One region of the Mucilaginibacter inviolabilis genome, then DNA from elsewhere that is predicted to be linked to it. Evidence: riboswitches for the same ligand, from Rfam matches in the RefSeq annotation. Region 1 holds a riboswitch; each other region holds the start of a gene.
The links. A riboswitch is a leader RNA that binds a small molecule or an ion and turns the genes downstream of it on or off. The one in region 1 is predicted to bind S-adenosylmethionine.
Positions count from the first base shown of each region.

Region 2: another riboswitch for S-adenosylmethionine. It lies ahead of G7092_RS08035 (peroxiredoxin family protein); the one in region 1 lies ahead of G7092_RS03885 (O-acetylhomoserine aminocarboxypropyltransferase/cysteine synthase family protein).
Region 3: another riboswitch for S-adenosylmethionine. It lies ahead of G7092_RS24775 (acyltransferase family protein); the one in region 1 lies ahead of G7092_RS03885 (O-acetylhomoserine aminocarboxypropyltransferase/cysteine synthase family protein).

Region 1 covers NZ_JAANAT010000001.1:982,991-994,006, forward strand. Annotated here, with positions in the region: gene G7092_RS03855 (SDR family oxidoreductase) at 94-897, opposite strand; gene G7092_RS03860 (menaquinone biosynthetic enzyme MqnA/MqnD family protein) at 1,034-1,777, opposite strand; gene G7092_RS03865 (histidine phosphatase family protein) at 1,792-2,412, opposite strand; gene mqnE (aminofutalosine synthase MqnE) at 2,509-3,705, opposite strand; gene G7092_RS03875 (hypothetical protein) at 3,793-4,320, opposite strand; gene G7092_RS03880 (trans-sulfuration enzyme family protein) at 4,400-5,515, shown strand; SAM riboswitch class I at 5,705-5,815, shown strand; gene G7092_RS03885 (O-acetylhomoserine aminocarboxypropyltransferase/cysteine synthase family protein) at 6,069-7,394, shown strand; gene G7092_RS03890 (homoserine O-acetyltransferase family protein) at 7,483-8,538, shown strand; gene G7092_RS03895 (homoserine dehydrogenase) at 8,538-9,773, shown strand; gene gpmA (2,3-diphosphoglycerate-dependent phosphoglycerate mutase) at 9,849-10,538, opposite strand; gene G7092_RS03905 (acetate uptake transporter) at 10,642-11,016, shown strand, end outside.
Region 2 covers NZ_JAANAT010000001.1:1,999,023-2,010,038, forward strand. Annotated here, with positions in the region: gene G7092_RS08020 (cytochrome-c peroxidase) at 1-336, opposite strand, end outside; gene G7092_RS08025 (YceI family protein) at 518-1,180, opposite strand; gene G7092_RS08030 (peroxiredoxin family protein) at 1,264-2,586, opposite strand; gene G7092_RS08035 (peroxiredoxin family protein) at 2,615-3,931, opposite strand; SAM riboswitch class I at 4,157-4,261, opposite strand; gene G7092_RS08040 (protein-disulfide reductase DsbD N-terminal domain-containing protein) at 4,705-5,151, opposite strand; SAM riboswitch class I at 5,359-5,473, opposite strand; gene G7092_RS08045 (family 2A encapsulin nanocompartment shell protein) at 5,623-6,543, shown strand; gene G7092_RS08050 (family 2A encapsulin nanocompartment cargo protein cysteine desulfurase) at 6,527-8,440, shown strand; gene G7092_RS08055 (serine O-acetyltransferase) at 8,449-9,267, shown strand; gene G7092_RS08060 (cation:proton antiporter) at 9,277-10,563, shown strand; gene G7092_RS08065 (helix-hairpin-helix domain-containing protein) at 10,568-11,016, opposite strand, start outside.
Region 3 covers NZ_JAANAT010000004.1:283,706-294,721, forward strand. Annotated here, with positions in the region: gene G7092_RS30555 (YtxH domain-containing protein) at 1-208, opposite strand, end outside; gene G7092_RS24750 (YdcF family protein) at 625-1,380, shown strand; gene G7092_RS24755 (response regulator transcription factor) at 1,425-2,123, shown strand; gene G7092_RS24760 (HAMP domain-containing sensor histidine kinase) at 2,107-3,474, shown strand; gene G7092_RS24765 (hypothetical protein) at 3,579-4,058, shown strand; gene G7092_RS24770 (bestrophin family protein) at 4,083-5,015, shown strand; gene G7092_RS24775 (acyltransferase family protein) at 5,172-6,260, opposite strand; SAM riboswitch class I at 6,683-6,791, opposite strand; gene G7092_RS24780 (hypothetical protein) at 6,926-8,284, opposite strand; gene argH (argininosuccinate lyase) at 8,452-9,786, shown strand; gene G7092_RS24790 (TlpA disulfide reductase family protein) at 9,845-10,954, shown strand; gene G7092_RS24795 (YwbE family protein) at 10,973-11,016, shown strand, end outside.

The sequences.
Region 1 (11,016 bases):
AGTGTATAATTTACAATATGTAAATTTAAAAATGCATAAAAAAATCGGTTTGGGATTAGCTAAACCGATTTTTCAAATTACTTTAACCTCAATTTAACCATTATCCGCGAAACCAGGATACAAAGTCATACCTCCATCCATAAAAATGGTGGTGCCGGTGATGTAATCTGCGTCGTCTGATGCCAGCCAGGCGGCAAGCTTGCCAATGTCTTCGGGCTGACCTATACGGCTATATGGTATGAGCGTGAGTAGTTTATCTAATGCCTCGGGTGTATCCCAGGCCGCTTTATTAATAGGTGTTTGTATAGCGCCTGGCCCTATACCTACTACCCTGATTTTGTGTGGTGCGAGTTCCTGGGCTATACTTTTCATAAACATGCTGATTCCGCCTTTGCTCGCTGCGTAGTTAACATGACCTCCCCAAGGGATTACCTCATGCACACTACTCATGCAAATGATCTTACCGGCTGCACGGCTCCGGTCTTCAACCACTCCCCTGCGTATGAACTCTTTGGCTGCCTCACGTGAGCATAAAAATTGCCCGGTAAGGTTAATACTGATTACCGTATTCCAATCATCCAGGGTCATATCTACAAATTTTGAATCCTTTTGTAAACCGGCATTGTTTACCAAAATATCAATGGTGCTATATTGCGCGAACATTTGTGCAAACATTTCCTTTACTTCGGCTTCGTGACTTACATCGGCCTGCACGGCAAATGCTTCACCGCCTGCTGCTTTTATTTCAGCCACCGTGGCTTCAGCGGCATCGTGATTGTGAGCATAGTTAATAACCAGCTTTGCACCCGCGGCTGCCAGTGCCAGTGCTACTCCTTTACCAATACCGCTATCGGCGCCCGTAACCAGGGCCGCTTGTCCTTTTAATGATGGGTTCATTGATTCATTGATTTAATGGTTTCAATATAACCAATGTATTTTACCTCAGAAGGTTTTAAAATATTAAAAATGTGTAAACAAAAAGAGATACATCTGATGCGTCTCTACAATAGAAAGAATATGTTGGTAATGATAGTTACAATGCCTTTATATAATCTAAAAACATATAAAGCGCTTTCTTTTTTCCGTCGGTAAGATCAAAGTCAATTTTGTGCATCAGGTAATCCTGGATGTCAAAATCCTCACGCATAGGTAATTCTTCAAAAAGTTCTGCACGATGGTCAAGACCATATTTCAGGGCGGCGTTAAACTCTTCCATAAAATCTTGTGGAATAGGCTTATTAGCTATCCAGCCTGCAAACATAAATGGTAAGCCGGTGAAGTTTTGCCATTCTTCGGCAAGGTCATAGGCATATTTATATTTCTCCTTTTTGCCAAAAGTACGGTCGCCAATTTGTACAAAGGCGGTATTGGCTTCTGTCGATTCGCTGTAGTCGGCAGCATCTTTAATCAATTCAGGTGTTACCTTCCAATAGTTTTTTAATAAAACTCTGGCCAGGTTATTGGATGAACGTGATTGCGGATCAAGCTGCAGATATTTGATGGCCTTAACATCACAATTACTGAAAATAAATACCGAATTTACAGCGCCAACAGCACCAATACAGTACTCGGATACTATTTCCCAATGCGGCAAATTCAGGGTGGCTGCTACCGGGATCAGTCCGATGTCAACCACATCATCAATTAGTTTTTGAGCGCAGTCTGACGGCATATCCAGGCTCAATTCAATTTTATCTAATATTCCACTATGTTGGATGCCGTATATAAAGGGTTTGGTGTTAGTGTAGCTTACAGCTGATATTCTTATTTTATTCACAGAAACGCTCTCTTTCAGGATTGTTTTAAATGTTCGGAGTTGTTAAAATCGACGATCTCAAATTTTTCGCCGTCATATATTACTTTGTATAGAACCAGGTTTTGATGCGGAAAGGTATCCATTTCGGTAAGGGATTTTCCGCTTAGGATGCAAAGCAACAAACGCATAGCCCGGCCGTGCATACATATCAATACGGTTTTTTCCTCGGGATGGCTCATGATTACATTAAGCGCTTCGCGCTCGCGTATTTCTACCTCATTCGGACTTTCACCACCTTCAAATTTGCTGTCTAGGCGGCCATCTAACCAGTCGCGCATAATTTGTAAAAAAGCGGCTTTGTTTTGCGCAGTTGCAGGTTGCCCCTCATGTATTCCCCAGGCCAGTTCGTCTAAACCTGATAATTTCTGATACGGTATACCCAAATCGATAAAAGGCTGAATACTTTGCTGGGTACGCTTCAATGCCGATATGTATATTTTATCAAAAGGTACACTTTTGTAAGCTTCATAAAATTGAGACGCTTGTGTGCGGCCTTCGTCATTTAAATCGGTATCCATTCCCCGGCCCTGTACAACGCCTAGTCTATTAAGCTCTGTTTGGCCGTGGCGAACTATATATAAGGTTTTTTGTATCATTCATTTTTAAGCTGAAAGCTAAACCCGAAGGCCTAAAGCTTTATCGCTTGTTTTATATTGCTTTCGGCTTTTAGCCTTCTGCTTTAAGCTTTTTATCTAGTTAATTACCGGCAACTTGTAATACTGCGGTTTGGGTTCAGTTTCTGGGAATTCAAAATTAGTAAAATCGGTTACCACATTATATAAAGTATCGCGCTCAATAGGCTGCCGTCCTACATTTTTGATCAGCTCAACCAATTGTTTGGTGCTCATGCCCGGGTGCTGTTCTTCAGCACCAGCCATGGAGTATATTTTGGTGGTATCATCCAGTGTGCCATCAATATCATCAACCCCAAAGTTCAATGATAATTGCGCTGTAGTACGACTGATCATGGCCCAATAAGCCTTAATATGATCAAAATTATCCAGGTAGATACGTGCCACGGCATAATTGCGCAGGTCCTCAACCACCGTTGACTCTGGTACGTGCGACATCTGGTTATCCTGGTTGCGGAATTTTAACGGGATAAATGTTTGGAAACCTCCTGTTTTATCTTGTAACTGGCGCAGGCGCTCCATATGATCAACCCGATGCCAGAATTTTTCGATATGGCCATATAACATGGTAGCGTTGGAGCGGCCACCCAGTTTGTGCCATTCTTCATGAATAGCCAGCCATTGATCGCCGGTACATTTATCTTTAGATATCAGGTCACGTACTTCAGGATGGAAAATTTCGGCACCACCACCGGGTATCGATTGTAAGCCAGCCTCTTGCATCAGGCGCATGCCCGTAGCGTAGTCAATTTTGGCCTTTTTAAATATATAATGATACTCAACCGGGGTTAATGCCTTGATATGCAGTTCCGGGCGATGGGCGCGGATACGACTAAAAAGTTCCTGGTAAAAAGGTACATCATATTGTGGCAAAACGCCTCCTACTATATGTACTTCGGTTACCGGTTCGCCGTCATATTTGGTCACCATGTTAAACATTTCGTCCATGGTGTACTCCCAGCCTTCTGATTTTTGTTTCAGCAGGCGTGAGTATGAGCAAAATTTGCAGTCGTAAACACACAAATTAGTAGGCTCAATATGAAAATTACGGTTGAAATAGGTTTTATGCCCGTGCCGTTTTTCGCGGATGTAGTTGGCCAAAACGCCCAGATAACCCAGGTCGCCCTGCTCGTACAAGATCACGCCTTCATCAAAGGTGATGCGTTCACTGTTGAGAACTTTTTCGGCAATGTGCTTTAAATCAGCGGATAGATCCGGATTTTGTAATAATAACTGTAAATTACCTTCAGCTTCCATGAAAAAAACTTTGCGCAAATGTACTAAAAAGCATAAAACTATGCTTTATGAGATAATTCATTACAAAGTGGATGGAAGTAAATGACACTAAAATTGCATAGAGGTTATTGCGCCTATGGTTATACCATTAAAACAATCATCCTGGCAACCATTTGGAACATAGCCGCAATTGGATATCATGCCGTTGTTTTTTGCTTCAAAATAAATGCTGTTGGATTTCTTATCAGCCTTAAGCCAAACGGTTTTAGCCTTTTGATAAACAGCATCTAAAGTAAGTGACTCATCTGTGTCGTTAGAATGTGTATTGATATGGTCAGCGTCTTCGTGCCATTGTTTTATGGTATCTTTTTGACTGGTGCCGTTTCGCCTAAGTTGCGTCGAAATAAAATCACGTGAAACAATTTTACCATTAATTACACTGATTTTAGTCTCCGATCCATAACCGAAAACAGATCCCGAGCTAGTGGTATATTGATATGAATTTTGTGCGTTGCTTTTGAAGCTTAACCAGATGTTATAGCTTTTATTAAAGTCGCTTTCATTGGCAATGTTATCTTTTTTGCAGCCAGCCATTGAAATTAAAATAATGATAGCGGATAAGTAAAGTGTTTTCATGATGCAGGTTTTTAAATATTACGGAAAAATTATTTCCCCCGCTACACCTTATAAAAATAATCTTATTTAATTTGGCCAAATGAAGATTGAAACTATAGCTATCCATGCGGGGAATAAAAAGGACGAATCGTCAAAAGCTGTAATACAGCCTATTATATTATCTACCACTTTTGAACGTGGTATTGATGGTGATTTCCCGGGCGGGCATATCTATAGCCGGTCATCAAACCCTAACCGCTGGTCGTTGGAAAATGTATTGGCTAAGCTGGAAAATGGTGTGGATGCGGCTTCTTTTTCATCGGGTAATGCTGCGGGCATGTCGATTTTCCAGTCGCTGCCCGCGGGGACGCACATTATAGCGCCCGATGATATGTATCATGGCTTACGTAACCAGCTTAAAAATCTGTTTGCCGGCATTTTAACTTTTGATTTTATCGATGTAAACGATACAGAGGTGTTGCAGCAGCACATCAGGCCAGAAACAGGATTGATATGGTTGGAGACTCCATCAAATCCGCTGCTTAAAATAACTGATATCAAAAAGGTAGTGGCTATTGCCAAAGCCAAAGGTATCAGAGTGGTTTGTGATAATACCTTTGCTACTCCGATATGCCAGCAGCCGCTTTCATTAGGAGCAGATATCGTGATGCACTCAGCAACCAAATATTTTGGCGGCCATAGCGACCTGATGGGTGGCGCATTAATTACTGCCGAAAAAAGCGAGTGGTGGCAAAAAATACGCCAGGTACAGGAAATGGGGGGCGCTATCCCCTCTCCAACTGATTGTTATTACCTCGTTCGTAGTATTAAAACATTGCCCTATCGGGTTAAAGGCCATGTACAAAACGCTCAACTGCTGGCTGAGTTTTTAGAGCAACATCCTAAAGTTGAGCGGGTGCTATATCCCGGTTTGCCATCGCATCCGCAACATGACATCGCTAAAGAACAAATGCTGGCTTTTGGCGGCATGTTATCCTTTATTGTTAAGGGTGATGAAAACGATACGCATAACATCATCAATAAACTCAGCTTATTTACTCGTGCCACCAGTTTGGGAGGAGTTGAAAGCCTGATAGAGCACCGGGCAACTGTGGAAGGGCCTGATACCAAGACTCCAAGAAATCTCCTCAGAGTATCTGTTGGCTTAGAACATATTGATGATTTAATCGCAGATTTGAAGCAAGCCTTGAGTTAAGGATAAAGGTGAAGGGCGAAAGGTAAAAGGCTTTTTTATGGTCATCCACATAAAACTTTTTGCCCTTAACCTTTCACCTTTTACCTCAAAGAAAAATTTAATTTGGTTTTTTAAATTATATCACCCTATATTTGCAACAATATTTGGTAGCGATACCATTGATCAATTCTCCGCGATAGTTCGGGTTTTGATTTATAAAGAAGCGGCGAGAGATCAGGCTCAATGACCCGCTGGCAACCCTCCAAAATTGGAGAAGGTGCCAATTCCTGTCCCGGAAAATAACCCCGGGGAATATAAATTTATAACCATGAAAAGTTTAATTAAATTTAGTCAGCACAACATTTTTAATACCTCAAACGGTAACATACAATCTATTTGCTCAAATATCAGCAATATGTGTATGTGTTGCTGCTGCTGATCGACTTAACACGTCCTCTTTTTCCGATCCCGAAAAACAAACGTGTTGCAACAACTGGTAAAGATCATTTACCGGCAAGTTAAAAATCCATCAAATCGTCAAAAAATTAATTAAACACATTTCAATCTTACAACTATGTCTGCCAACAATTTAAAATTCGAAACCCTTCAATTACACGCCGGCCAGGAAGCCGATCCAACCACTGGTTCACGCGCTGTACCACTTTATCAAACCACCTCATACGTATTTAAAAACGCGGAGCATGGTGCTAATCTTTTTGCGCTGAAGGAATTTGGGAACATCTACACGCGTCTTATGAACCCCACTACCGATGTTTTTGAAAAACGGGTAGCGGCTTTAGAAGGCGGTGTCGCAGCTTTGGCTACAGCATCGGGGCAGGCGGCACAATTCATTGCTTTAAACAATATATTACAGGCTGGTGATAACTTTGTGACCTCTCCTTTCCTGTACGGCGGAACCTATAATCAGTTTAAAGTAGCTTTTAAGCGTTTAGGTATCGATGTTCGTTTTGCAAAAGATGATACTGCTGAAAATCTAGAAGCTTTAATCGACAATAAAACCAAAGCCATTTACCTGGAAACAGTAGGCAACCCGGGTTTTGCCATTGCTGATTTTGAAAAGGTAGCAGCATTGGCTAAAAAACATGACCTGCCCCTGATTGTCGACAATACATTTGGCGCCGCAGGTTATTTATTTCGCCCATTGGAGCATGGTGCACATATCGTGGTAGAATCAACTACCAAATGGATCGGTGGACACGGAACCAGCATTGGAGGTGTTATAGTTGATGGAGGTAATTACAACTGGGGTAACGGTAAATATCCACAGTTTACAGAACCATCTGAAGGTTACCACGGGTTGGTATTTGCCGATGTATTTGGTATTGACGGCCCATTTGGTAACATCCAGTTTATTATACGTGCCCGTGTTGAAGGTCTGCGTGATTTCGGCCCTTCACAGTCGCCGTTTAATGCCTGGTTGAATATTCAGGGTTTAGAAACTTTGTCATTACGGGTACAACGCCATGTAGATAATGCGCTGGAATTAGCTAAATGGCTGGAGCAACATCCGCAGGTAGCTAAAGTTAGTTATCCGGGTCTGCAATCGTCACCGTATCATGCGTTGGCAAAAAAATATTTAAAAAATGGTTTTGGAGCGGTGTTGTCATTTGAGATTAAGGGCGATAAACAACAGGCAAGTCATTTTATCGACAGCCTTCAACTGGTAAGCCATCTGGCCAATTTGGGTGATGCCAAAACGCTGATCATTCAACCATCTGCTACAACGCATCAGCAGCTTTCTGACGAAGAACAGTTATCTGCTGGTGTAACACCAACATCGTTAAGGGTATCAGTAGGCATTGAACATATTGATGATATCAAGGCCGATTTTGAACAGGCATTTGCCAAAGTAGAGCAGCTTGCCGCAGAGTTAGTATAGTTTTTTTTAAGTGATATAGTAAAGTTATAAGGGATGGTTTTAAGTCTGAACCAAAGATTTGAAACCACCCGAATAACAAAACAAAAGGATGAATACAGAAATATTTAAGTACACAGAAGCATTTGAATTCGAATCGGGCCAGGAAATACAGGATCTGGAAATTGGTTTTCATACCTATGGCAGACTGAATAAGGCGAAAGACAACGTGATCTGGATCTGTCATGCCCTTACCGCCAATGCCGATGTATTTGACTGGTGGAAAGGTTTGGTAGGTACCGGGTTCCTTTTTAATCCCGAAGAGCATTTTATTGTGTGTGCCAATATCCTGGGTTCGCCTTATGGTACAAGCAATCCACTAAGTGTAAACCCGGTAAGTGGGCAGCCTTATTATCAAGCGTTTCCGCAATTTACTATTAGGGATATCGTAAAAGCACATCAGTTACTCGCTGATCATTTACAAATCAATAATATACATATTTTGATAGGTGGTTCACTTGGCGGTCAACAGGCAGTTGAGTGGGCTATTATAGAACCTGAACGGATCAAAAACCTGATCCTGATAGCTACAAATGCGCGTCATTCTCCATGGGGTATCGCATTTAATGAGTCGCAGCGTTTGGCTATTACTACCGACCGTACTTTTTATGCCAATACGCCAGATGGTGGCCAAAAAGGGCTTAAAGCGGCCAGAAGTATAGCTCTGCTCTCCTACCGTGGATATAAAACTTATTCCATAACCCAACAAGAGGAAAGCGATGATAAAACGGATGATTACCGTGCATCGACTTATCAAAGCTACCAGGGGCAAAAACTGGTGAACCGGTTTAACGCATATAGCTATTGGTATCTCACCAAAACTATGGATTCACATAACGTGGGTCGTGGTCGTCATGGGGTTGAAAAAGCCTTAAGTCAGATCAAAGCCCGTACTCTGGTTATTGGGATTCATTCTGATGTATTATTCCCGATTGATGAGCAACAATACCTGTTCCAGCATATCCCGAAATCAGCTTTTGCTGAATTGGATTCGTTTTATGGGCATGATGGATTTTTAATTGAAACAGAAGCATTAACAAATATTATCACATCGTTTTTTAAAACCGATGTAAAAGGAAAAATTATAGAATTACAACGTACAGCGTAATGAGTAAAAAGTTAAATATCGGATTATTTGGATTTGGAGTTGTTGGGCAGGGGCTTTATGATATCGTTAAAACCAAAAATTTAAACATTGAAATTGTAAAATTTGCTATCAAGGATCCGCATAAAGAGCGCTCCCTGCCGGCACATTTATTTACTACCGATCGGGATGAATTGCTTAATAATCCGGAGATCAATACCATTGTTGAGCTGATCAATGATACTGAGGCTGCTTTTGAAATTGTATCAAGAGCTTTAAGTTCGGGTAAAAATGTGGTTTCGGCCAGCAAGAAAATGATCGCGCTTCATCTGGAAGAACTGATCGAGTTGCAGCATAAACATGGTACATCTTTATTATATGAAGGTGCGGTTTGTGGTAGTATCCCTATTATCCGTAACCTGGAGGAGTATTATGACAATGAATTACTTCACTCCATAAGCGGTATTTTTAACGGTTCATCAAACTATATACTTTCCAAAGGCTTTATTGAGGGCCTGGATTATAACAGCGCCCTAAAACAGGCACAAGACCTTGGTTTTGCAGAAACCGATCCAACCAGTGATGTTGGTGGTTTTGATGCCAAATACAAGCTGGTAATAGCTGCTGCGCATGCTTACGGTGTAATTGTGCAGCCAGATGAAGTATTTAACTTCGGCATACAAAACCTGGGCGCACAGGATTTGCAATATGCCCGCGAAAAAAACCTGAAAATAAAACTGGTTCCTGTAGCCAAAGAATTGGACGAGCGAAATGTAGCCCTATTTGTATTGCCTAAATTTGTAAACGAAACAGAGTTTTTATACAATGTAGAATATGAATACAACGGCGTAACCGTACAGGCAGCATTTGCTGATCAACAATTCTTTTTTGGTAAAGGCGCAGGTGGCCATCCTACCGGATCGGCTGTATTGTCTGATATCGCGGCCCTGCGTTATAACTACCAGTATGAATATAAAAAGGCTAAAGAAAAGACCGACCTTAACTTTACCAATAACATTGAATTGAATATTTACCTGAGATATGATGATGAAAGCCTGGTGGAAGCGTTAAACTTTAAGCATATACAGGAACGTTATTACTCAGGCAGCTACAAATTTGTTATCGGAAAAGTTAATCTGCAAGATCTGATCGATAACCAGGATCTTATTTCTGAGAGCAAAGCTTTCATTGCTTTTGCTGATCAGCTAACCGGAGTGACTTTGGCATCAACAAAAACACTTGTAGCTGAAGCTGTATAAAAATGATATAAGTTAAAGGGGGAATTATCAAAGCATTAGCCAAGTATATTCCCCCTTTAGGGGGTTAGGGGGCCCTTACTCCAGGTAATAGTGTTTTATCCTGTTCAATCCCTCATCAAGCTCATATACCAAAGGAGTAGCAGTAGGTATTTCGAGATTACTGACTTCTTCATCGCTCAATAAATCGATATATTTTACTAAGGAACGCAAGCTATTTCCATGGGCAACGATCACTACTTTTTGATTACGTCGCATGGCTTTTACGATACGCTCATTCCAGAAAGGCAAAACACGATCCATGGTTTCGCTTAAGTTTTCAGTGAGAGGTAGTTCTCGTTCCGTGAGTCCTTTATACCGCAGATCGTGCCCCGGGTAACGGGGATCCTCTTTGGTAATAGCAGGTGGATACTCATTAGGATCGCGGCGCCATTTATGGACCTGATCCGGTCCGTATTGAGTAATAGCTTCATCTTTATTCATCCCCTGTAGAGCACCATAAAAGCGCTCGTTTAATCGCCATGATTTTTCAACCGGTATCCAAAGGTGGTCTAATTCCTCTAAAATAAAATGCAGGGTTTTAATGGATCGTTTAAGAAAAGATGTAAAGCCAACATCAAAATTATAGCCATTTTTTTTGAGAATGTTGCCTGCATTTCGGGCCTGTATATATCCATTTTCCGAAAGGTCGACATCTTCCCAGCCGGTAAAGCGGTTTTCTAAATTCCAGGCACTTTCGCCGTGACGTATCAATACTAATTTCTGCATAGGTAAATACTTAACGCAAAAGTACCCCTTGAGTTGTAAAAATTTGCTTAATATTTATAAATCAGTTAGATTGCAGTGAACCAATTAAAAAATCTAACCTATTATGATTCCTACAACACCTGTAACTGTTAAAGATGGCATTGCCAACCCTGCTCCTCTGGGCCTTTGCGCCTTTGGTATGACCACCGTATTATTAAACATTCACAATGCTGGTTTTTTTGAAATGAACACTATGATACTGGCTATGGGTATATTTTATGGCGGATTGGCACAGGTAATAGCTGGTGTAATTGAAGCCAAAAAGAATAATACTTTTGGTTTAACCGCTTTTACCTCTTATGGATTCTTTTGGCTGTCGTTAGTAGGTTTAATAGTGATGCCTAAATTAGGTTGGGGCGCAGCACCATCAGAAGGTGCCATGTGTGCCTATTTAAGCATTTGGGGAATATTCACGCTATTATTGTTTTTTGGAACCTTG
Region 2 (11,016 bases), 1.0 Mb from region 1:
TGTGATAGGTCCCATAGCCTGTTCTTCCAAGGAAGATGCGCGTCCGTCCCAAAAAAGATGTGGCCGGCCTGAAAGATTAGTAAGTCCCGGTGAATTTCTGGCAGTGCGGTTACCTTTGATACCCAAGCTAAAAGTAACGGTATCGGCAAAAGCAAATTCCGGCTTATGGCAGGATGAACAACTGATAGTTTTATCCAGCGATAATATCGGATCGAAAAAAAGTTTCTCGCCCAGTTGCTCCTTGCTCTGTACCTCATCCCTGCCGCTCATAAAGCCGGTGAGACTTATTATTAAACTAAATACAGTTAAAATTAATAGCGTACTTTTCTTTTTCATATCAAACTACAGGTATTCCAGAACTTTCGCCGGGGCATACATGAGCCGCTACCCCGGCTACTCGTTCACTAACCACCAAATCCGGCTTTTTTGGATACTTTTTAGCCAAAACAGTGGCCATTCGCTCCATAGAGCGACTTTAATTGTGTTGTATCTTGTTAAAATTTGTTAAAAAACGGGCTTACTGAGCGTTGGCCACCAGGTTCACATTAAGATCAAAATCATCGTAGATCACTTTGTCGCCCAGGTTTTCGAAAAAATTCTTCGACCTGAATTTGATATCATACTTGGTACGGTCGACTGTAATTTTGGCGGTAGCATTTAACTTTTTCCCATCAACTTTTACAGCAGCCGGGAAACTCACATCATTGGTAATACCCTTAATGGTTAATTTGCCTTTAACATCATATTGGTTACCAGATGTTTTAGTTGCGGAAACGATCACAAAATTTGCTTTTGGAAACTTATCAGTACTGAAAAAAGTTTCGCTTTTAAGGGTGCTTACCAGTTTATCGTTCGAGGCCTGATCAGTTAGGTCGGCATCAGTAATGGTATTCAGGTCGATATCAAAAGTGCCACTTTTTAAAACATTATTTTCGGCTGTAAACTGGCCGTTACTTATTTTAACCTCGCCGTTATGATCGCCGGTTGCTTTTTTAGCTTGCCAGGTAAGTTTACTACCCTGATTATCAACCTTAAAACTTTGAGCCTTATAGTGTCTGTGTGCCGAAATAGTTTTTATCGGAAGGTTGGCTGTAGTTGTATTTGGGGTAAAAGCTGTAGCTAAAGTTGCTATAGAAATAATAGCTGCGGAATAAGTTGCGATGGTTAGTTTAGTTGTCATGGTGGATAGTTGTTTTGTATCTGTTTTCAATATGTTAAATGTTACCCGGTAAAGTATTAAGCTTTACCGGGGTGTATTAATGATTATTTACCTTTTTGCGTATTACTTTGAGAGTCTACTGCCGATGCACTGGCCGGAACTGGTTCTGCGATCAGTTCATCTAAAAGCTTATTGAATTTCTGCTCGTAATCTGCATAATACTTGCCTGTTACCGTGCCGGTATAACCTGTGTATATCTCCCTTACATCACCTTTACGATCGATAATGATTGTGGTTGGGAAAGCTATAAACTTATTCAGGGCAGGTAATTTTTGCGATACCAGCTTTTTATCGGCCAGGCCACCAAACAGGATATCGTACTGGATATTGTATTTCTCTTTCAGTTTCCCTAAGGTATACTGTGCATACTTCAAGCTGTCTTTTTGCTCAAAACCTATGGCTATGGCTTCTACACCTCGATTGTGGTTTTTGTTAAACCAAGGCGATAGAAATACCGTCTGATCTGTACAATTGGGGCACCAGGTACCAACAATCTCAATGATGGTGACCTTGCCTTTATACTTGGCATCGCTTAATGATACAGGCTTGCCTGTTAAATCTGGAAAAGTAAAATCGAGCTTTTTGTAACCCTCTTTCAAATAGGTAAGTTTGTAGGGATCAGGCAACTCGGCTTTATCATCCTTCACGGCATCAAACTTGGTATTATCATAAATTCCCTGTCCTATCTCTCCGCTTAAAGTACCATCGGCATTGATCTTTCCTTTATAGATTTTGGGACTCGGTCCGGTAAAACCTGATAGCTCAAATTCATCGCCCTGAACGGTACCTTCCAGCTCCCGGCTATCACCGGTTACCTGCATAATAACACCGGTAAGCTTGTTACCTGTTTGCTTTAAAATGGCTATCTTATTAGGTACCTGTTCTTTTGAATAAACTTTAAGCTCCCATTTACCGGTTAAGTTAGCTGCAGGAGCTACATCCTTACCTGGTTCAACAAAGCGGTAGCTTTTGCCATACTCAGCTATAAAAGGCAAGGAATTGCCTCTGAAACCAGGTACCAGGCTACGATATTCACCGCTCAGAGTCCCGTCATCTTCTATTTTGGCAACCAGGGCAGCATCATAGGTATTCATTTTTATAAATACCGAATCTTTGCCGATACGCTGCACATGAAAATTATCACGGCGGCTTCCATTAAGCAAGGTAAATACGGCATGTTCGGCATCTTTACCTTTAAACTCAAAGTTGAATGGTACTTTTGATTCGGCCACGGTAAATACGCCACGCCATACACCTTCTTTTATAAATTTTGCAGAAGGTGGGATATCTGCAGCTACGGCGGCTCCGCTAAACAACAAGCCTACTGTCAGGCATTTGAATGAAGTAATCAGATTAAGTGTTTTCATTTGATTGATTATAGATAGGTTAATAATGTTAGTTTCCCGGATGTGTAGCCGAATCTTTTACTGCTGCACTTTCAGGTGCAGGTTCAGCTATCAGTTTATCCAGCAGCTGGTTAAATTTCTTTTCATAATCCTTGTGGTATTTACCGGTTACCGTACCTGTATAGCCGGTATATATTTCGCGCACATCGCCATTTCTGTCGATAATAATAGTTGTGGGGAATGCAATGAACTTATTGAGCGCAGGGAGTTTTTGAGCAACTAGCTTTTTATCTGCCAAGCCACCAAAAGCTATATCATAGTTGATAGCGTATTTTTCTTTGAGTTTACCCAAAGTATACTTGGCATAATCAAGACTGTCTTTTTGTTCAAAACCAATGGCTATAGCCTCTACCCCACGATTATGGTTTTTATTGAACCATGGCGACAGGAATACAGTTTGATCTGTACAGTTAGGGCACCACGTACCTATAATCTCTACAATCACCACTTTTCCTTTGTACTTATTATCGCTCAGCGACACGGGTTTACCGTCGATACCCGGGAAAGAGAAATCAAGCTTTTTATAGCCTTCTTTTAAAAATGTAAGCTTATAAGGATCGGGCAATTCCACTGTTTCATTTTTGGCGGCATCAAACTTCAGATTTTTGTAGATCCCAAAGCCTTCTTCTCCGCTAATGGTACCATCGGGATTGATTTTTCCTTTGATAATAAACGGACTTGGGCCTGTAAAGCCGCTCAGGGCAAACTCGTCGCCTTGAACAGTACCTTCCAGCTCACGGGTGTCACCTACTACGGTCATCACAACCCCAGTAAGTTTATTACCTTTTTGTTTTAAAATGGCGATAGATGCAGGGACGGCTTCCTTACTATAGGTCTTGATTTCCCATTTACCGGAAAGATCTGCCTTTGGGACAACATCTTTACCAGGTTCCACAAAGCGATAGCTTTTACCGTATTCGGCAGTAAAAGGCAGTGAGTTGCCTCTGAAACCGGGTACCAGGCTACGGTATTCGCCACTTATTTTACCATCGTCTTCAATTTTAGCTACTAAAGCCGCATCATAGGTATTCATTTTTATGTAAACAGAATCTTTGCCTATTGCTTTCACATGGAAATTATCACGGCGCGAACCATTGATCAGCGTAAATACGGCGTGTTCGGCATCTTTACCTTTTAGTTCAAAATTAAAGGGTACCTGCGATTCACTTACTGTAAATACACCTCGCCAAACACCTTCTTTAATAAATTTGGAGGGAGGATTTTTATCCGCAGCTAACGTTGCGCCGCTGATCAGCAAACCTAATGACAGGCATTTTGCTTTAGTTAAATAATTGTGAATGTTCATATTTTTATAAAATTTAGTTATTGGAAGTTTTACTATGATAATTGCCGGATTTGAGATTTGGGCACAACAATCCCATGGCCCTGTTAAAGACCGGAAAAAGCACACAAAAAAATTTTAGCTGTTAATGCTTAAAACCAAAAGGCAAACTGAATACTGCAACATCGCAAGGCTGATGCTGGTCGCACATAAGATTGTAGATACTTTAATGTTTTCATGACAATAGTTAATTTATATTTCTAAAAAAATTTCAGAAAAAAGTTTAGCACTTATTTCAAGCTGAAAAGTTGCTGAAGATCATCGAGACTTCCTCTCCCTTCGTCTTTATAAATCAACTAATTAATGGTGGGGTTAATTAGAATGCTGTAAAGATAATAACAATTTTTATAATTACAAGTAAATCTATAGATTTAGTATAATATTTTTAGTTTAGTTCAATTTTTAATATAATCAACATCCTGGACTGTACAGCACACGCCTGTTTTACCACCATAGCAAAGCAACGCACTTAGTACAGCCAGGATGTTGATCTTATTTCAGGATCAATTTCCGGGATGAACTGTGCGAATTAACAATACTGGTAACAACAGAAAAGGATGCCACCATTCTGTATGTGAGCGTTAGTGAGAGAATTCATTTTCAGATTCATGGTATTTGTTGTATAAGCCGGACGCAAAATAGGTGGTTTAGATAACCTTCAGTTTTGCTATCCATTTAACAGCTCAGTTGGTGGCGATTGATCTGTTAAACTATATTAATTTAAGTATTACGCTTTTTTATTTTACCGGGATACTAAACTCAACCTCCTCGGGCGGCAAACATTGCTTATCGCTGCATACCATATAATTTACGGTACCATTAACCGATGCCTGCCCGCTTTTAAGCTTTATTTTTTGTTGAAACGTAACCGACTGTTCAAAGTACTGCACATTCATGCTAAAGGCTTTTTCATACTTATTTACTGCTTTAGGCTCTGAGGTATTGCCATTTAGTATATAATTATCGCTTTTGGTAAATTTAAAAGAAGTACTTATCGGTCCGCCATCGGCAAGATGTTGTGAGTAAATATGCCAGCCTTTATCAATGGTTGCCTTTATAAATACAATAGCTTGCTCGTTATCGATCTTCTTTGCCCCGTACGACCATTTTACAGGTGCCAGGATCTGTGCATAAGAAACCGTGCTGATGATATATGTTAAGAATACTAGTAATAGTTTTTTCATTCGGGGTAATGTGCTGAAGATGTAGGTTTATTTTATTGCTGAACGCTTCAATTGTTAGCAACAACAATGCATATCTGCATGATAGGCACTGATTAAGGTTTGATAGGTTTTCATTTATAGCCAGGTTATAATTTTTCAGTTATCAATTTGTATTCTATAAAACTTACCGGGGACAGAGCTGTAGAGATATTTATATAAACCTGTAGCTTCTTATCTTTCCCCTTTAGCAGGAGCAGGAATTAGCACCTTTTACATCTTATAAATTTTGTACAGGTTGCCAAGACTTCATGGGGCCTTTCCCTCCGTCTTATCTCGATAAGTATTAAAGAACTGATGTGGCAAATATATAATTAAATCTATAAATCCTATAGATTTAATATATTTTATTTCTTATCATTGCAAAGCAGGTAGCCATTGATTAAACAGCTCCTCATCAATCATTCTTTAAGATAATTATTTACCATCAAAAAAATGCCCGATCAAAAACCAAAACAAACAGCCCTTGGCGATGTAGCTGCCAGACAGTTAGCAGTAGCAACACGTACCGTTCCGCAATTGTCAACCATTACACCACGATGGTTAACACATTTATTAAACTGGATCCCTGTTGAATCTGGCGTTTACCGGTTAAATAAGGTTGTTGATGCCAACAATGTAGAGGTTGATTGCTCATCGCGTGATGAACGCGAGCTTCCATCAACTTTTGTTGACTATGAAGAAAATCCACGTGAGTATAACCTAAGCGCTGTTAACACGGTGCTGGATGTACATACACGTGTTTCTGACCTGTACAGCAAACCTTATAATCAGATCAGCGAGCAACTGCGCCTTACTATTGAAATAGTTAAGGAAAGACAAGAGAGCGAACTGATCAACAATCCTGAATATGGTTTACTGAGCAGTATTGCCCCATCTCAAAAAATTAAAACAAGGCTCGGCCCTCCTACTCCCGATGATCTGGATGAACTGATAACCAAAGTTTGGAAAGAACCAGGATTTTTCTTGCTGCATCCACTGGCCATTGCGGCGTTTGGTCGCGAATGTACCCGCCGGGGCGTACCGCCGCCAACAGTATCGCTTTTTGGCTCGCAATTTATTACCTGGAGAGGTATACCGCTTATTCCATCTGATAAATTACCTATTGTCAATAATAAATCGAAGATCATTCTTCTACGTACTGGCGAAAGCAGGCAGGGTGTGGTAGGGCTTTACCAGCCAGGTCTTCCCGGAGAACAATCGCCCGGTTTATCCGTGCGTTTTATGGGTATCAACAATAAAGCCATCGCTTCTTATCTGGTTTCGCTTTATTGCTCCCTGGCTGTTTTAGTTGATGATGCCATTGCTGTTTTAGAAGATGTTGATTTAGGTAACTATCATGAGTATAAATATTAATCCAGACAATATACCCAGCGCACAGGAACTGGAACAGTTGGCCAATCAGCTTTTTAAAGCCGGTCCAACAGGTTTCTTCAGTCATTCTCCGGCATTTACCCCGCAAAGTCAGTCCCTTTTGGGCGAGCTGCCTGATATTAATTCCTTTGAAGCTCCTGCTGCCCCTAATCAATCTATTCCGCCCAGTACCATTGGTGGGGGCGGAATTTCGCCATCAGCCATAAACCAGGGAAATGCCGTAAATCTGAAAGATCCGCAAACCAGCTTTACCGATCCTAATTTAAATGGTAGTCAACAAACTTCACCCTCTGCGCCTGCGTACAGCTCGCCTGCTTTTGGAGGGCAGTTACCGGCACAACAGGGATTTAATTATGATTCTTATTTAGAGAAAACAGACCTGATCTCCCATAATCCAACAAAGCAGCAATTTCCTATCGAACAGTTATCTGTAGTTCCAGACAACCTGCTACAGCTTCCTTATCAACAGGATCAGCATTTTGAAACTGAATTGCGAAAAGTGCTTGATGGAATAAACACTTCCAGTCCCGGTATTTCCGTTCCTTTTAACGGGGCACCGTTAGCACCGGAAATACCATTCTACTTTTTAAATGGCAACCATGGTTTACCGAGCGTAAAACCCACGGCTGATAAAGCATCAAAAGCGGGGATCAGTAATATTATAGATCTCCCTTTTGATGTAAATATTATCCGGCGCGATTTCCCGATATTACAGGAACGCGTTAATGGCAAACAATTGGTATGGCTTGATAATGCTGCCACTACGCAAAAGCCCAAACAGGTAATTGACCGCATCAGCTATTTTTATGAGCACGAAAACTCCAATATCCATCGTGCCGCCCATGAACTTGCGGCAAGGGCCACTGATGCCTATGAAGGCGCCCGCAGAAAAGTACAGGCCTTCCTGAACGCAGCCTCCATAAATGAGATCATTTTTGTACGGGGGGCCACAGAAGCCATAAACCTGGTAGCCAAAAGCTGGGGCGAGCAAAATCTGCAACCCGGTGACGAAATTGTAGTAAGCCACCTGGAACATCATGCCAACATTGTTCCGTGGCAGCAACTGGCAGTAAAAAAGGGTTTGAAACTAAAAGTTATTCCGGTTGATGATGATGGGCAGATATTGCTCGACGAATACGTAAAACTGCTTGGCCCTAAAACTAAACTGGTTTCATTTACACAGGTATCAAATGCTTTGGGTACCGTTACCCCCGCCGCACAGATCATACAACTGGCGCATCTGGCAGGGGCCAGGGTTTTGGTCGACGGAGCTCAATCGGTATCGCATATGCCAGTTAATGTACAGGCACTTGACGCTGATTGGTTTGTTTTTTCGGGGCATAAAGTTTTTGGCCCAACAGGTATTGGGGTGTTATATGGCAAGGAAGATCTGCTTAACGAAACGCAGCCATGGCAAGGCGGCGGTAATATGATAAAGGATGTGACCTTTGAGCATACCCAATACCATGACGCTCCCGCCAGATTTGAGGCCGGAACCGGAAATATTGCAGACGCAGTTGGCCTTGGAGCCGCTATTGATTATGTTACCCGGATAGGCATGCTTGTTATAGCAAAATATGAGCATTACCTGCTTGTATACGCTACCCAGCTTTTAAAAGAGGTTAAAGGTTTACGTTTGATAGGCACAGCACCAGACAAGGCAAGCGTAATATCATTTGTATTGGATGGTTATAAAACAGAAGACGTTGGCGCGGCATTAAATAAAGAAGGTATAGCGGTTCGTTCAGGCCATCATTGTGCGCAACCTATATTGCGCCGTTTTGGTGTCGAAAGCTCGGTGAGGCCGTCATTGGCATTTTATAATACCTGTGCCGAAATTGATTTGCTGGTAAATACGCTTCACAGTCTTAAACGATAAGCCATTACATGAAAGACGATAAATTCGACAGCTTTATTGAGCTGCTTTATCAAACCCATAAAGCAGAGTGGGAAGCTACACCATCCATCCGCGATTGCGTTGGGTGGTTGTTTGATCTTTTTGAGTTCCTGTTTCCGAATAACCGGTCAAACAAATTATCCATTTATGGCGGTCATCTGAAGAAAAACCAGATCGACCTGGAGAACATCCTGCTCAGTTACCTTGATCCACGGAATATCGATATACAAAAAGCGGTCAGTCTTTTTTATAATTCGCTCGACGAGATTTACCAGGACTTACGCCATGATGCGTCGATGATCTATGAAAATGATCCGGCTGCTATCAGTGTTCATGAGGTTATCGTTTCCTATCCTGGGTTTTATGCTATTGCGGTTTATCGGATAGCTCATAAACTAACACAAGCTTCCATCCCCATTTTACCAAGAATATTAAGCGAGCACGCCCATGGTAAAACCGGGGTTGATATCCATCCCAAGGCAGTTATAGGCGTCCCTTTTTGTATTGATCATGGTACAGGCATAGTAATTGGGGCAACCAGCATCATAGGTAAAAACGTCACTATTTATCAGGGGGTAACACTGGGTGCATCACAGGTAAGCAAGGTATTATCAGATATCAAGCGCCACCCAACGGTTGAAGATAACGTGATTATTTACGCACGCAGCACCATATTGGGCGGCAGAACAGTGATTGGACACCATAGCGTAATTGGCGGGAGTGTGTTTTTAACAAAAAGCGTTCAACCATACTCACATGTATTTAACACGCATCAGCTTAGGATAGAAGTAAAAGAAAACCTGCAATAATTACCCATCATGATTTCCAAACTCAGTTCGGCAGAGATCGTACATTTTTTGCTTATACTTTTAATTATTCTTATTCCGGCGCGTTTGCTGGGGGAGCTTTGCCGCAGGTATAAATTACCGGCCATCATAGGCGAAATTTTTGCAGGTATCATTGTAGGACCTACCCTTTTGGGATTATATTTTCCGGATCTGTTTAAAGGTATTTTCCTTACCGCACCTCACTCCTTTGAGGCATTTGACGGGATAGCCAATATTGGTATCATTCTGCTGATGTTCATTGCCGGCTTTGAGGTAGATCTGAAACAGATCCGTCAAAATGGTAAGCAGGCTATCAGCATAAGTCTTACCGGCATCCTTTTTCCATTTGCTATAGGCTTTGGCTCGGTTTGGTTTCTTTACCAAAGTCATTTCGCCAATGGCTTTAACAACCAGCTGGTAACGTCGCTTTTTTTTGGTACGGCGTTATCCATTACTGCCCTTTCTGTTATAACCAAAATATTGCTTGACCTGGATATCCTGAATACCCGCATTGGCAACATTGTACTTACCGCCGCTATGGTTGATGATTTTTTAGGCTGGATACTGTTTTCGGTGATCATCCAGCTCATGAATGCCGGTAAACAGGATGCTTCTTTCTGGAAGGTAAGTACCGTTATAGTTTATGCCATTTTTATGCTCACTGCAGGGCGCTGGCTAATGCATAAACTACTGGCATTTGCTGGTAAAAAAAATAAACCTGGCAGGGTACTCACGGTTGCCGTTTGCTTATGCCTCATTAGCGCCTGTATTACAGAAGGACTTGGCGTACGTGGTGTTTTTGGTGCTTTTTTAGTTGGCGTAGGAATCAACGACTCCGAATACTTTACCGAAAAACATAAACATGTGCTTCATCAGTTTACTATCAATGTGCTTGCGCCCTTATTTTTTGCTTCAGTTGGCTTAAGGCTCAACTTTATTGCCAATTTCAACCTTGAAGTTGTAACCATTATCCTAGTCATAGCATGCCTTGCAAAGCTTGTAGGTGCAGGGATAGGCAGTATACTGAGCGGGATGAGCAAAAATGAATCAATAGCCGTTGCTTTCGGGATGAATGCCCGTGGTTCACAGGAAATTGTTTTGGGCTTGTTAGCTTTACAGGCAAAAATAATCAACGAGCCCGTATTTGAAGGTTTGGTAGTGATGACCATAGTAACCATGATTATATCAGGCCCCATTATGAAATACTACTTTTTAAAGGAACAAAATTTAAAACCAGCTACAGAATCAATTACTCCGGATTATCTCCCCTTACGTTAGCGCCTTAATCAATTTGTTTGTTATTCATTTGGGAATACTTTCCGCTTTGGTACCAGGGCTTTTGAGGGCGGTTTGCGGGAAATCCGTATTTTTCGCGATAAGCCTTGCGTTCGGCGGTAAAATCCCACCAGCGTTTACTGTCGTCGCGATTTTCAATATAATGTATCAGCAAACGATAGGAATCCTCCACGCAAGGATCGGCCCAGGTACCGCAGTGCTGTTCAAAAGCATTAAAAAGCTCTACTGCTGACCTTCCTTTGAGTTGCTCCAGCTTGTAGTATCCCTGGCTGATGAGCTCTTCTGCAAAATTAATACCCAGCAATGGTATACTTTGAAATTCCGCAAGCGCGTTTAATTCCCGGGCCCGTTGAACAGAGGCCTCCAACAGGGTGGCAATCTCATCCGGGGCGTAGTCCTGCAATAATTTTTGGCTTACTTTTTTAGCTTTCAATA
Region 3 (11,016 bases), on a different contig from region 1:
TATCTCTGAAATTGTCTCTGAAATTTTGAGTGCGGGCAGCTATTTGCTCTACGGTAAGTTCGCCGTATCTTTTTGCACGATCCATCCATTCAGGCCCATTCTCGGTAAGGTCATCAATGATCGATTTACCATTCGGCCCCTTTTTGGTAACATAGTTTATGCCGTATGCAACCGCTGCACCAACGACAAGAAATTTTAGTAAGCCCATAATTTTAATTTTTATTGTTTGTATGACAATGATGATGCCAGTTTGTTACATGCTCGAGTTAAGAGCCAGAGTATAAGAATCAGGGATCAGGAGCATAGTTAAACAGCAAGCCAGCTAATTGCAAATTAGTAAAAATCATGGTTTACATATTTTATTGATGATTGTTATGTAATTTATTGATTTTAAATAATTTAAATAAGGGTAACCCATGAAAAGTGTAAACCATGTAAACCCACTTTTGTCCACTCTGGACCTCTTGCAGAGGGCTCTGGGTTATAGACTGTCCTTATGTAACTTCCGGAGCCCTTTCCGGAGAACCGGAGGGGACAAAATGATCTCTGTTTTTTCCTGGTTCCTGATTCTTATTATCTTGACTCTAAATTTTAATTACTTTTACGACAAAAGTATACCTGTATATGTTTTTTATCCTGTCGAAAATATTGGCGTTTTTGCTTTTTCCACTGTCATATGTATTTGTTTTATTACTGATGGCGGCTTTTGCAAAGAACATAAAACGTAAACGCAAATATCTGTTATGGGGTATCGGGGTGCTTTATTTTTTTTCTAATTCATTCCTGATCAACCGGCTGGCCCATGCTTGGGACATAGCACCCGTTGAGCTGGAAAAAGGCAAAACATATAGTGCGGCCATTGTGCTTGGAGGTTTTGCATCAGACGATAGTGAAGGTCGTGGTATGTTCGGTCCTGCGGCCGACAGGTTTATACAAGGGGTTCTCTTGCAAAAGACGGGTAGGGTGAAATACGTCTTAATTTCGGGAGGTAACGGCAATTTAAACCCATCTGCTTTTCGGGAAGGAGCCTGGGCTAAATATCAGCTTAAGGCTGCGCAGATCCCGGATAGCTGCATCCTGATAGAAGACCAATCGCGTAATACCTTGGAAAATGCATCTTTAACAAAAGCCCTGCTTCAAAAGCATGCACAGCGGGGGCCGTATTTATTAGTAACTTCTGCTTTTCATATGCGCCGCTCGGTACGGATCTTTAAAAAAATGGGTGTTGATGTATTACCATATCCTTGTAATTATATGGCCGGAACCGGCAATTTTAGTTTAAGCGAGTTTGTGCCCAGTGCCGATTCGCTAAACAAATGGAGCTTTTATATCAAAGAAATAATTGGTCTTGCTGTTAACTATATCTCCGGACGCGGTTAATATGCTTTAGCGTTTGGAGATTAAAATTTATACAAATTAATACTATGGGGATATTACTGGTTGAGGATGAACCCAATGTGGTATCGGTAATAAAGCGCGGACTGGCAGAATTTGGCTACGAAGTAAGCGTTGCAGGAAATGGAGCAACCGGTTTGCAAATGGCGCTTGATCATGATTTTGACCTGGTGATACTAGACGTTATGCTGCCCGTAATGGACGGCATACAAGTGTGTAAGCTCATCAGGCAGCAAAAACAAACAGTGCCTGTTATTATGCTTACTGCGCTTGACTCTACCGAAAATATTGTGAATGGTTTAGATAGTGGTGCCGATGATTATCTGGTAAAACCCTTTAAAATTGCCGAACTGGCGGCACGTTTGCGAACGCTGCTACGTCGTAAAAGCGGCGAGCTACAACCTAAAAATATATTTACCATCAGCGACCTGGAGCTTAACGCCGAATCAAAAATAGCTTACCGTAACCAGGAACCATTAAAACTCACGGCTACAGAGTACCGGCTGCTGGAGTATTTTGTAAAGAATCAGAAAAAAGTACTGTCACGTATCCAGATACTGGAAAGTGTATGGGATATTGATTTTAATATGGGTACCAACGTGGTTGATGTATATGTAAACTATCTGCGCAGAAAATTAGAAAAAGGTGGTGGTTCAAAACTCATACACACAGTTTTTGGTATGGGATATATCATGAAAGAGGGAGAGCCCGATGAAAATACAAAGTAAAATAACCTTACTGTTCCTGTTACTTTCTGGCGTGATATTGTTATTGCTCAATATCACTATTTTTTACCTGGTATACAGGTTTGGTTTCGACGATTTTTTTAAGCGATTGGAAGCCCGTGTAAATATATCGGCCGAGGTGCACCTGTTTCCTGGTGCCAAAAGCCAGGCTTATCAGGAAGTGAGAAACCGTTATCTGGAAAAACTGGAATCAGAAAAAGAACATTTTTTTAGCACGGATACACTTAATAAAATTAATATAAATGGAGGAATTGATGCTAAAAGCAGTTTTATTAAAAATATCTTAAAAGATAGTGCGGCACGCTATAAGGTTGATAATATTTTTTATGCTGGCAGGGTATTTACAAAAGGTAATAGTAAATATATTGTTATTGTTTCGGCCATTGACCCATCCGGTTTTCAGGAATTGAAAGATCTGCAGAGAATATTGGTTTATGGCTTTTTGGCGGCTATGATTCTGGTTTATTTTATAGGTAAAATATTTTCCTTTTATACCTTTCAGCCGGTACGGCGTATCATTAATAATGTTAAAAATATAACGGCCAATAATCTGCATTTTAGGCTGGATGAATTGAGTGGCAAGGACGAGATAGCCGAACTATCTTATACCTTCAATGACATGCTTAACCGCCTGGAAACCGCTTTTGAAACGCAAAACAACTTTGTAAGCAATGCTTCGCACGAGTTGCGTACACCTTTAACCATTATCAGTAGCGAAGCTGAACTGGCCATAAGTAAAACTGATGTAAGCCCGGAGCAGCGAGAGGTATTTGGTATCATCTACTCTGAGGCTGAAAAGCTGGGACAGATACTGAATAGTTTATTGACGCTTGCACAATCGGGCTTTGACGGTAAAAAACAGCGCTGGGAAAGCATCCGGATTGATGAGCTCTTGATGACCGCTTCAGAATCAATCAAAAGGATCAATATCGACAGTAATATACAGATTGATCTGGAAGATATGCCAACCGACGAGCACTTGCTTTATGTAAGCGGTAACAGTAACTTACTGCGCCTGGCCGTTACCAACATTATCAGCAATGCTTGTAAATATTCGGACAACCGTATGGTGAAAATAAGGTTGCTGACCGAAAATAATAAAGTGATTATCTCCATTACAGACCAGGGCATAGGTATACCCGAAAGTGAACTGCAGCATATTTTTGAACCATTTTTCAGGGCCTCCAATACGCACAGCTACGAAGGACATGGGGTAGGCTTACCTCTAACACTTAACATTATTCGTTTGCACAGGGGGAGTATAGGTATTCGTTCAGACGTTGGTAAAGGTACCGAGATCAAGGTGTTTTTACCTGTAGAGGCATCGGCGTAAAACTCTAATCAATTTCTAATAACTTTCTTAGATCATCTTAATTATTGGTGGCTACACTTGTATCAAACAAAACAGTACAAGTTTAACCATTAATAATTACGACTATGAAAACGCTGTTCATCCCCACCGATTTTACCTACCAATCGCTCCAAAGTATACCAACCATAGCTCAGCAATACTATCCGCAAAAAGTAGATATCAGGCTGGTACACATGCTGAAGATTACTGATAACATAGGCGAACTGCTGATGCTGTCGCGTCGTTCAACTGAGTACAGGCAGATCCCTGATAATTTTTATATCCGCTGCCGCGATCTTGAAAAAGACTTCAGTCACCTGATCAACCGTATCCATATCGATATTTTTTATGGCAGTACCGTGGCGGTTTTTAATAACTACCTGGATGCACATAACGTGGATGCCATTGTGCCACCGCACGATAACTATCAGTTACTTTTTAAAAATAGCATTGACCCCGAAGTGCTGATTGAAAAATGCGGCAAACGGGTGCTTGACAACACAGAAACAGATGGCATAATAGTAAACCTCATTGCCAAGGAGCCAGAATTAACAGAACAAGAGTAATTAACCCCTAAATTATTAAATATCATGCTACTAAAAGAAAACATCCCGGTTACCTATGTATTCGGAAAAATAAAAAAAGAACTCATCATGGTGGCCATTTATGCCTCGGCTATTTACCTGGTGCATCAGTACTATGACTTGAGAGAAGTTTCCATCCCCTTAACGGTACCTACCATATTGGGTACTATTATATCCCTGTTACTGGCTTTCCGGTCAAATCAGGCATACGGTCGTTGGTGGGAGGCCCGTATTTTGTGGGGCGGCATTGTGAATGATTGCCGTACGATTACCCGCCAGGTACTCACCTTTGTTGACAGCAGTATTGACGGCGACGAGAAGTGGGCGCTCAAAGAACGGATTGTAAAACGGCAGATAGCCTGGTGCTACAGTTTGAGCCGCCACCTGCGTAAACAAGATGCTAAACAAAACCTGGAGGCGTTTTTAAGCGATGATGATGTCCGGAATATTCGTAATGTAGATCATGTGCCGCTGGCTTTAAATGAGTTACAAGGGCATGATTTGCGCACTTTGTACAAACTGGGTTGGGTTAACGAGTACCAGCAGGTAACTATGGATGGCACCCTGACCAGTTTTATGAACTCCATGGGTGGATGCGAGCGGATCAAGAATACCGTATTCCCGGCTACATATAGCGTGTATATACACTGGCTAGTATTGTTTTTTGTACTACTGTTACCTTTTAGCCTGATGGAGTCTTTTGGCATATTACAGGTGCCGCTGGTGATCGCTATTTCGTCGGCATTTTTCCTGATCGAAAAAATGGCTATCCATTTGCAAGATCCATTTGAAAATATGCCGACAGATACTCCTACCACCGCCATCAGCCGGAAAATTGAGCAGGATCTGAAACAAATGCTGAAAGACGAAATGCCACAAGTGACCGATATGGTGACGAACAACCAGCAGCAAAAACAGGCGGCATTCTATATTTTATAATAAGGTTATAAGTAGTTAATAGTTAATTGATTGCCTACTGAGCGAGTGGTTTTTGGCTCTCCTGTTGCTTTAAATCAAACAGCCCGGCATCCTTAAAAAAGGAGCCGGGCTGTCGTTTGTTATAAGTATATGGAAAGTTGAGGACATGGTTAGTATCTAAGCCTGCTTCCTTTTAGCTGTCAGATATCTGCGTACCGGTATATCATAGATCACCATCACCAGGTAAGCTATTCCAACCAGCAATATGGCCGAAACCGGGATAATTAATCCCAATTGGCCAGGCCCCGGTTTGTGAGCAGCGTAATACTTCCCAAACATCCACATTACCGAGTAATGGGTCATATACAATGGGTATGATATTTTTCCGCAGAATACGCACAATTTCTTTATCCCCTGGGTTAAGGCTGCGCCTGCACCTAAGGCTATTAATAGCGGGAAGTAAAAGAGCACTACCAGGGTTTCGGAAAGCCAGTTCCATTTAGTAGAGAAAGGCATCAGGAAAGCTAAAGCCAGCAGCGCCGCCAGTCCTAAAAAGCCCAGTTTGTTTTTGATGATCCAGTTAAAGCGATATACCAATAAGCCGGCTAAAAACGAATAGCTGATGCGGGCGCCGCCATCCCAAAAGTTGCCCTTACCCCAGCCGCCCATCAGGTTTCCGGAATGAGAAGCCACAAAACAAAGACCTACTGCCGCCAATATCGCTAACACAAGCAATACCCGTTTATTAACACGGCAAAGGACAAAAGCATAAACAATATTGGCTATATACTCCCAAAATAGCGACCATGCCGGAGCGTTAAAGCCGAATTGGTTAAAATAACGATCTGGCATTACCGGGAAGGGAATAAGCAGTATAGACATTAAAAATAACAGGATTAGCCTGCTTGCGCTGTACAGCTCCGGGTGACCGCCAAAAGGATCAAAAAGAAACGCTAACAGGCCCAGTACCGAGCCAAAAATAACTAAAGGGTGCAGTCTGATGATCCGGGATTTAAAAAACTCCATAATGCCCATTTTACCAATACGGTCGTCATAAGCATACCCGATCACAAAACCCGACAGACAAAAGAAAAAATCGACTGCAAGGAAACCATGCCCGATAAAGTTTTGACTGTAATCGGAATAGGCTATTTCCATAAAATGGAAAATTACCACGGCGAAGGCCGCGATACCACGCAAGCCATCAAGAATTTCAAAGTGTTGTTTAGTTTTTAGAATCTCGTTATTGAGTTTGTGTTCGATCATTAGTGTTTGGTTTATACAGGATAAAAGCAGCTGCACCGGGGTTGTGCATAAATTCCAAGAATACCAAATAATAACGATTTAGCCAATTTTTTTCGATTTGAAATTTGGCAGGGAACCGAAGGCTTGCTGTATGCCATGTAGATTATTGGGAATTTATGGCCTTAGAAGCCTTGCCCATCATGGTTCGACGGAGATCACCGAGACATCCATGTTTTATCTTTAATGTTATGTGATTTCACCATCAAAGTCCCTGGATTTTATCTCAGGGCGATAAATAGTATAAAAGTAAGGGAGAAAATTTGACGTCGCGGGCAGATTCGAACTGCCGTAGAAGGTTTTGCAGACCTTAACCTATCCTCTCGGTCACGCGACTTTTTAAAAAAAACTATAAATCACTTATGGAAGATGGAAGGGTAAGATCTTATTTATCTTTCTCCTATGCGGAGCAGGAATTAGCACCTTTTACATTATGCGGATGTACAGGTTGCTAAGACGTCTTTGGGCCTTTCCCTCAGTCTTTCTTGATAAGCGTGATAAAGAACTATTTGTCGTTGTTGACACTGCAAATATAAAATTGTTTTTATATAAATCCTATAGATTTAGTAGAATATTTTATTCTTTTAATGAATTTTGTATTTATCTGTCTTAATTTCAGTAGATTAAAATTAATTGGCAGGAGTTATACGATATACACCATCGGTCCTTACGGATATAATGCTGCCATCTTGTAGCTGATAATCGCTCACCACATACAGATTACCGTTACCGTCGGCCTGAACAAGTTTTACTTCTTTAGTTTTCAAATTTAAGGTATAATACCCGTCTATTTGTACCTGGGTACTGTAGTTGAAGGTTCTGTAAAAAGTTAAGATATCGCCTTTTATATTGGCTATCACCGGAGGGTAAGTTCCGTCTCCATAGGTATAGGCTGATTGATATACAGGGGAACCATCTTTATAAACGCTGAAGGCAGTTAATATATCTTTAGCTGTATTTTCCTTTGCCGAACTCACAAATGCATAGCCCGAAGTATTATCAATATCAATTAAACCGGAATTTTGATCAAGATTCAGCGGGGTAGACATAGAGCCATTGGTAGTGTTAATCAAATTATTAGCATACAGGATATGGTTTGCACTATACTCGTTTATGCGGGTAAAATCAAAATTATCCAATGAATATTTCACTTTTGACAGATCGGCCAGATTAATAAGCGAAGCTGTTTTATCTTCAAATATAGGATTGGTTACCAATACATGGTTATTGACAATACGGGAAATCCGGCCGTAACCCGAAGATACAAAATCAACAAAAGTTGATTGTTGCGTGTTTATATTGTATTTAGCTAACGTAACCCTGTCGCTACCCCGGTCAATAGTTACCGGTGGAACACTGGCTGTATTTTTATCACCGTAAATAAGTAACTCATTATCTGATACAGCTCTTATAAAGGTGGATGGTAATTTATCGCTGATAACATCCACTGCAAAAGTTTTCAATGATATTCTTTTGGTATAAAGCACATTATTCACATCGTCGGTTATAAATAAATAATTTCGGGAAGGTGAGATGTCAAGTGCTTCGGGGCCTAGGCTTTGTTTCAGATCCAATAGTTTTTTATAATTAAAAGCCTGAACAAACTGATGGGTATAATCATTAATACTATATTGACGGATAGTATCTGAAGTCACAACGGTTTGCACTTTGAAATTGTACTTAACGCCGGGTTTAAAAGCGTAATTAATAATTGCCGAGTAGTTATTAGTATTATTTTTAGATACAGTTACAGTCTGTAAGGTATTGGTATCTTGTTTCAGGATGATTTTTGAAGGTGCGGGATTTTGATCATACCGCAGAAAAATTTGCACCTGATTACCGGCCAGGGGTGCAATTTTAAAAGCAATAGTGCCTGCATCCTTTATAACAGCCTTAGCCGGCGGTGGGTAAAACGGCATATCATTTTTCTTTGAACAGCTGTTAAGCAATAAAGCAGCGGCAATAATAAGGTAAATGTTATTTTTCATAGGTAATAAATGATGGTTAAGGTAATGTTTTAATATTAAATAAGATTAAAAGCATTGTAAAATATTGGTAATAATTATGACTTATAAATATTAAAAAGGTTTAATACAGATTTAGGGATTATTCATTTTTTTGGGGTTTATTTCTCCTTAATGTACATATTTGCATCATGAGTAAGTTATGGCAAAAAACTACCAATGTAAATGAACTGGTAGAGAGCTTTACTGTTGGCCGCGACAGGGAATTTGATGAGCAAATGGCCGCCTTTGATGTGTTAGGATCATTGGCCCACACCCGTATGCTGCAAAGCATAGGATTGATGGACGCTGCCGATCTTGACCTGGTACAGCGCGAGCTAAAAGCCATATATGCCGATATTGAAAAAGGTGGCTTCACTATTGAGGATGGGGTAGAGGATGTACACTCGCAGGTGGAGATGCTATTGACTCAACGCATAGGTGATGCCGGAAAAAAAATTCACAGCGGCCGTTCCCGTAACGATCAGGTGCTGGTTGATTTGAAACTATTCTTCCGCAACCAGCTACAGCAGGTAGTTGAAGAAACGGAGGCACTGTTTCGGCAGTTAATCACGCTCAGCGAAAAACATAAAGATGTTTTACTACCCGGCTATACACATTTGCAGGTAGCTATGCCATCGTCATTCGGTTTATGGTTTGGTGCCTATGCCGAAAGCCTGGCTGATGATCTGGAACTTGTTTTGGCGGCTTATCGCATCACCAATAAAAATCCACTGGGCTCGGCAGCGGGTTATGGCTCATCGTTTCCTTTAAACCGCACTTTAACTACCCAATTGCTGGGTTTTGATAGTTTAAATTATAATGTAGTATACGCCCAGATGGGGCGTGGCAAAACCGAGCGGATCATCGCGCAGGCTTTGTCGTCCATTGCAGCTACACTGGCTAAAATGGCTATGGATCAGGCTTTATATCTAAGCCAGAACTTTGCCTTTGTGAGTTATCCGGATACGCTGACTACCGGCAGCAGTATTATGCCGCATAAAAAGAATCCTGATGTTTGGGAAATTATGCGCGGCAAATGTAACCGCCTGCAGGCGCTGCCAACTGATGTAGCCATGATGACCACCAACCTGCCATCGGGTTATCACCGCGAGCTGCAATTGCTGAAAGAGCTGTTGTTCCCGGCTTTTACCGATCTGAAAAGCTGCCTGCATATGGCCACTTTTATGCTGCAGAACATCAGCGTAAATGCCGATATATTAAAAGATCCCAAATATGCTTACCTCTTCAGTGTGGAAGAAGTGAACCGTATGGTATTGAACGGTACCCCTTTCCGTGATGCCTACAAACAAATAGGTCTGGCTATTGAACAGGGCGATTTTAACCCCGACAAAACCGTAAACCATACCCACGAAGGGAGCATAGGCAACCTGGGCAACGAGCAGATTACTGCTGCCTTTGATAAGTTACTGACTAATTTTGATTTTGAAAAGGTTGATACGGCGATAAAAGAGCTGGTGAAATAGGTAACACAATAAATTGGTTATTCTGTTGTTATTGCATAACAGTCAACCGCCTACACCTATGAAAAGCTTGCAAAACTTATTTATTGCATTCCTCTTATTGCTTGTCGCTTTAGTATCATGTAAGCATGACAATAGCATAACTATCACGGGCAATATTAAAGGGTTAAATGCAAAATGGGTATACTTACATCTCAATTATCCGATAGGCTCTCCTGCAATTGATTCCGCAAAAGTTATTGATGGCAAATTTGAGTTTAGCCGTCATCCCGATACCGCGTTCATAGCCGATTTGATTTTGTTGAAGTACCACGATGAAAAAGGGAAAAGTGGTTTTCTGAGCATTAATGACCCTTATACAGTAGATAAAAGCAAGCCATCGGCTTATGCGGCTTTTATTATGGAACCAGGGTTGACAACGCTCACCGGGGATCTGGCAAACAACAAAGGTATAAGCATAATATCAGGTCATCAGAACGAGTTTTATTTCAAAAATTTCGATCTGCCGTTTATCAGGATCAGTAAGGATAGTGTTAAAAGATCGGCTCAGGCTGCACGCATTAAAAAGCTGGTTGAAGATACTCCTGATGCTTACTGGGCACTTTTTGCATTTAATAATTTCAAGTATGATCTAAGCCATCAGCAAAACAAAAGCATTTTTGATGAATTTAACAATGAAATAAAAACATCCTATCAGGGTAAAAATATCAAACAGTTTCTTGATGATCAGCCCCAAAATAAGAACGAATTTCCAAATACCACTTTCGTTGACAGGGATGCCAAGCAGGTAACCCTGATTGATACCACTAGGAAACTGAATATGGTTGTATTTTGGGCCAGTTGGTGCGGCCCTTGCAGACGGGAGATCCCGTCGTTAAAAAGAATAGCTTCTGCCTGTAAAAACGATAATTTAAGATTTGTAAGCGTATCGGTTGATAATCAAAAGACTGAATGGATAAAGGCCGTGAATGAAGAAAATATGCTCTGGCAGCAGTTAATTATACCCGCTAAACAGGTTAATAGGGCTAATGCACAATATAATTTAGGATGGGTACCACAAATTTACCTGGTTAATAGTAAAAGGCAAATAGTAAAAAAAATAGATGGTTTTGATGCCGGAAACGAAGAAGTAGTAAAAACTTTTATAACAAATTACCTGGCAAAAAACTGATATTTGCCATTTATAAATATGAACGGACAAAACAGAAGCGATATATACCCAGGCCTGGAAGT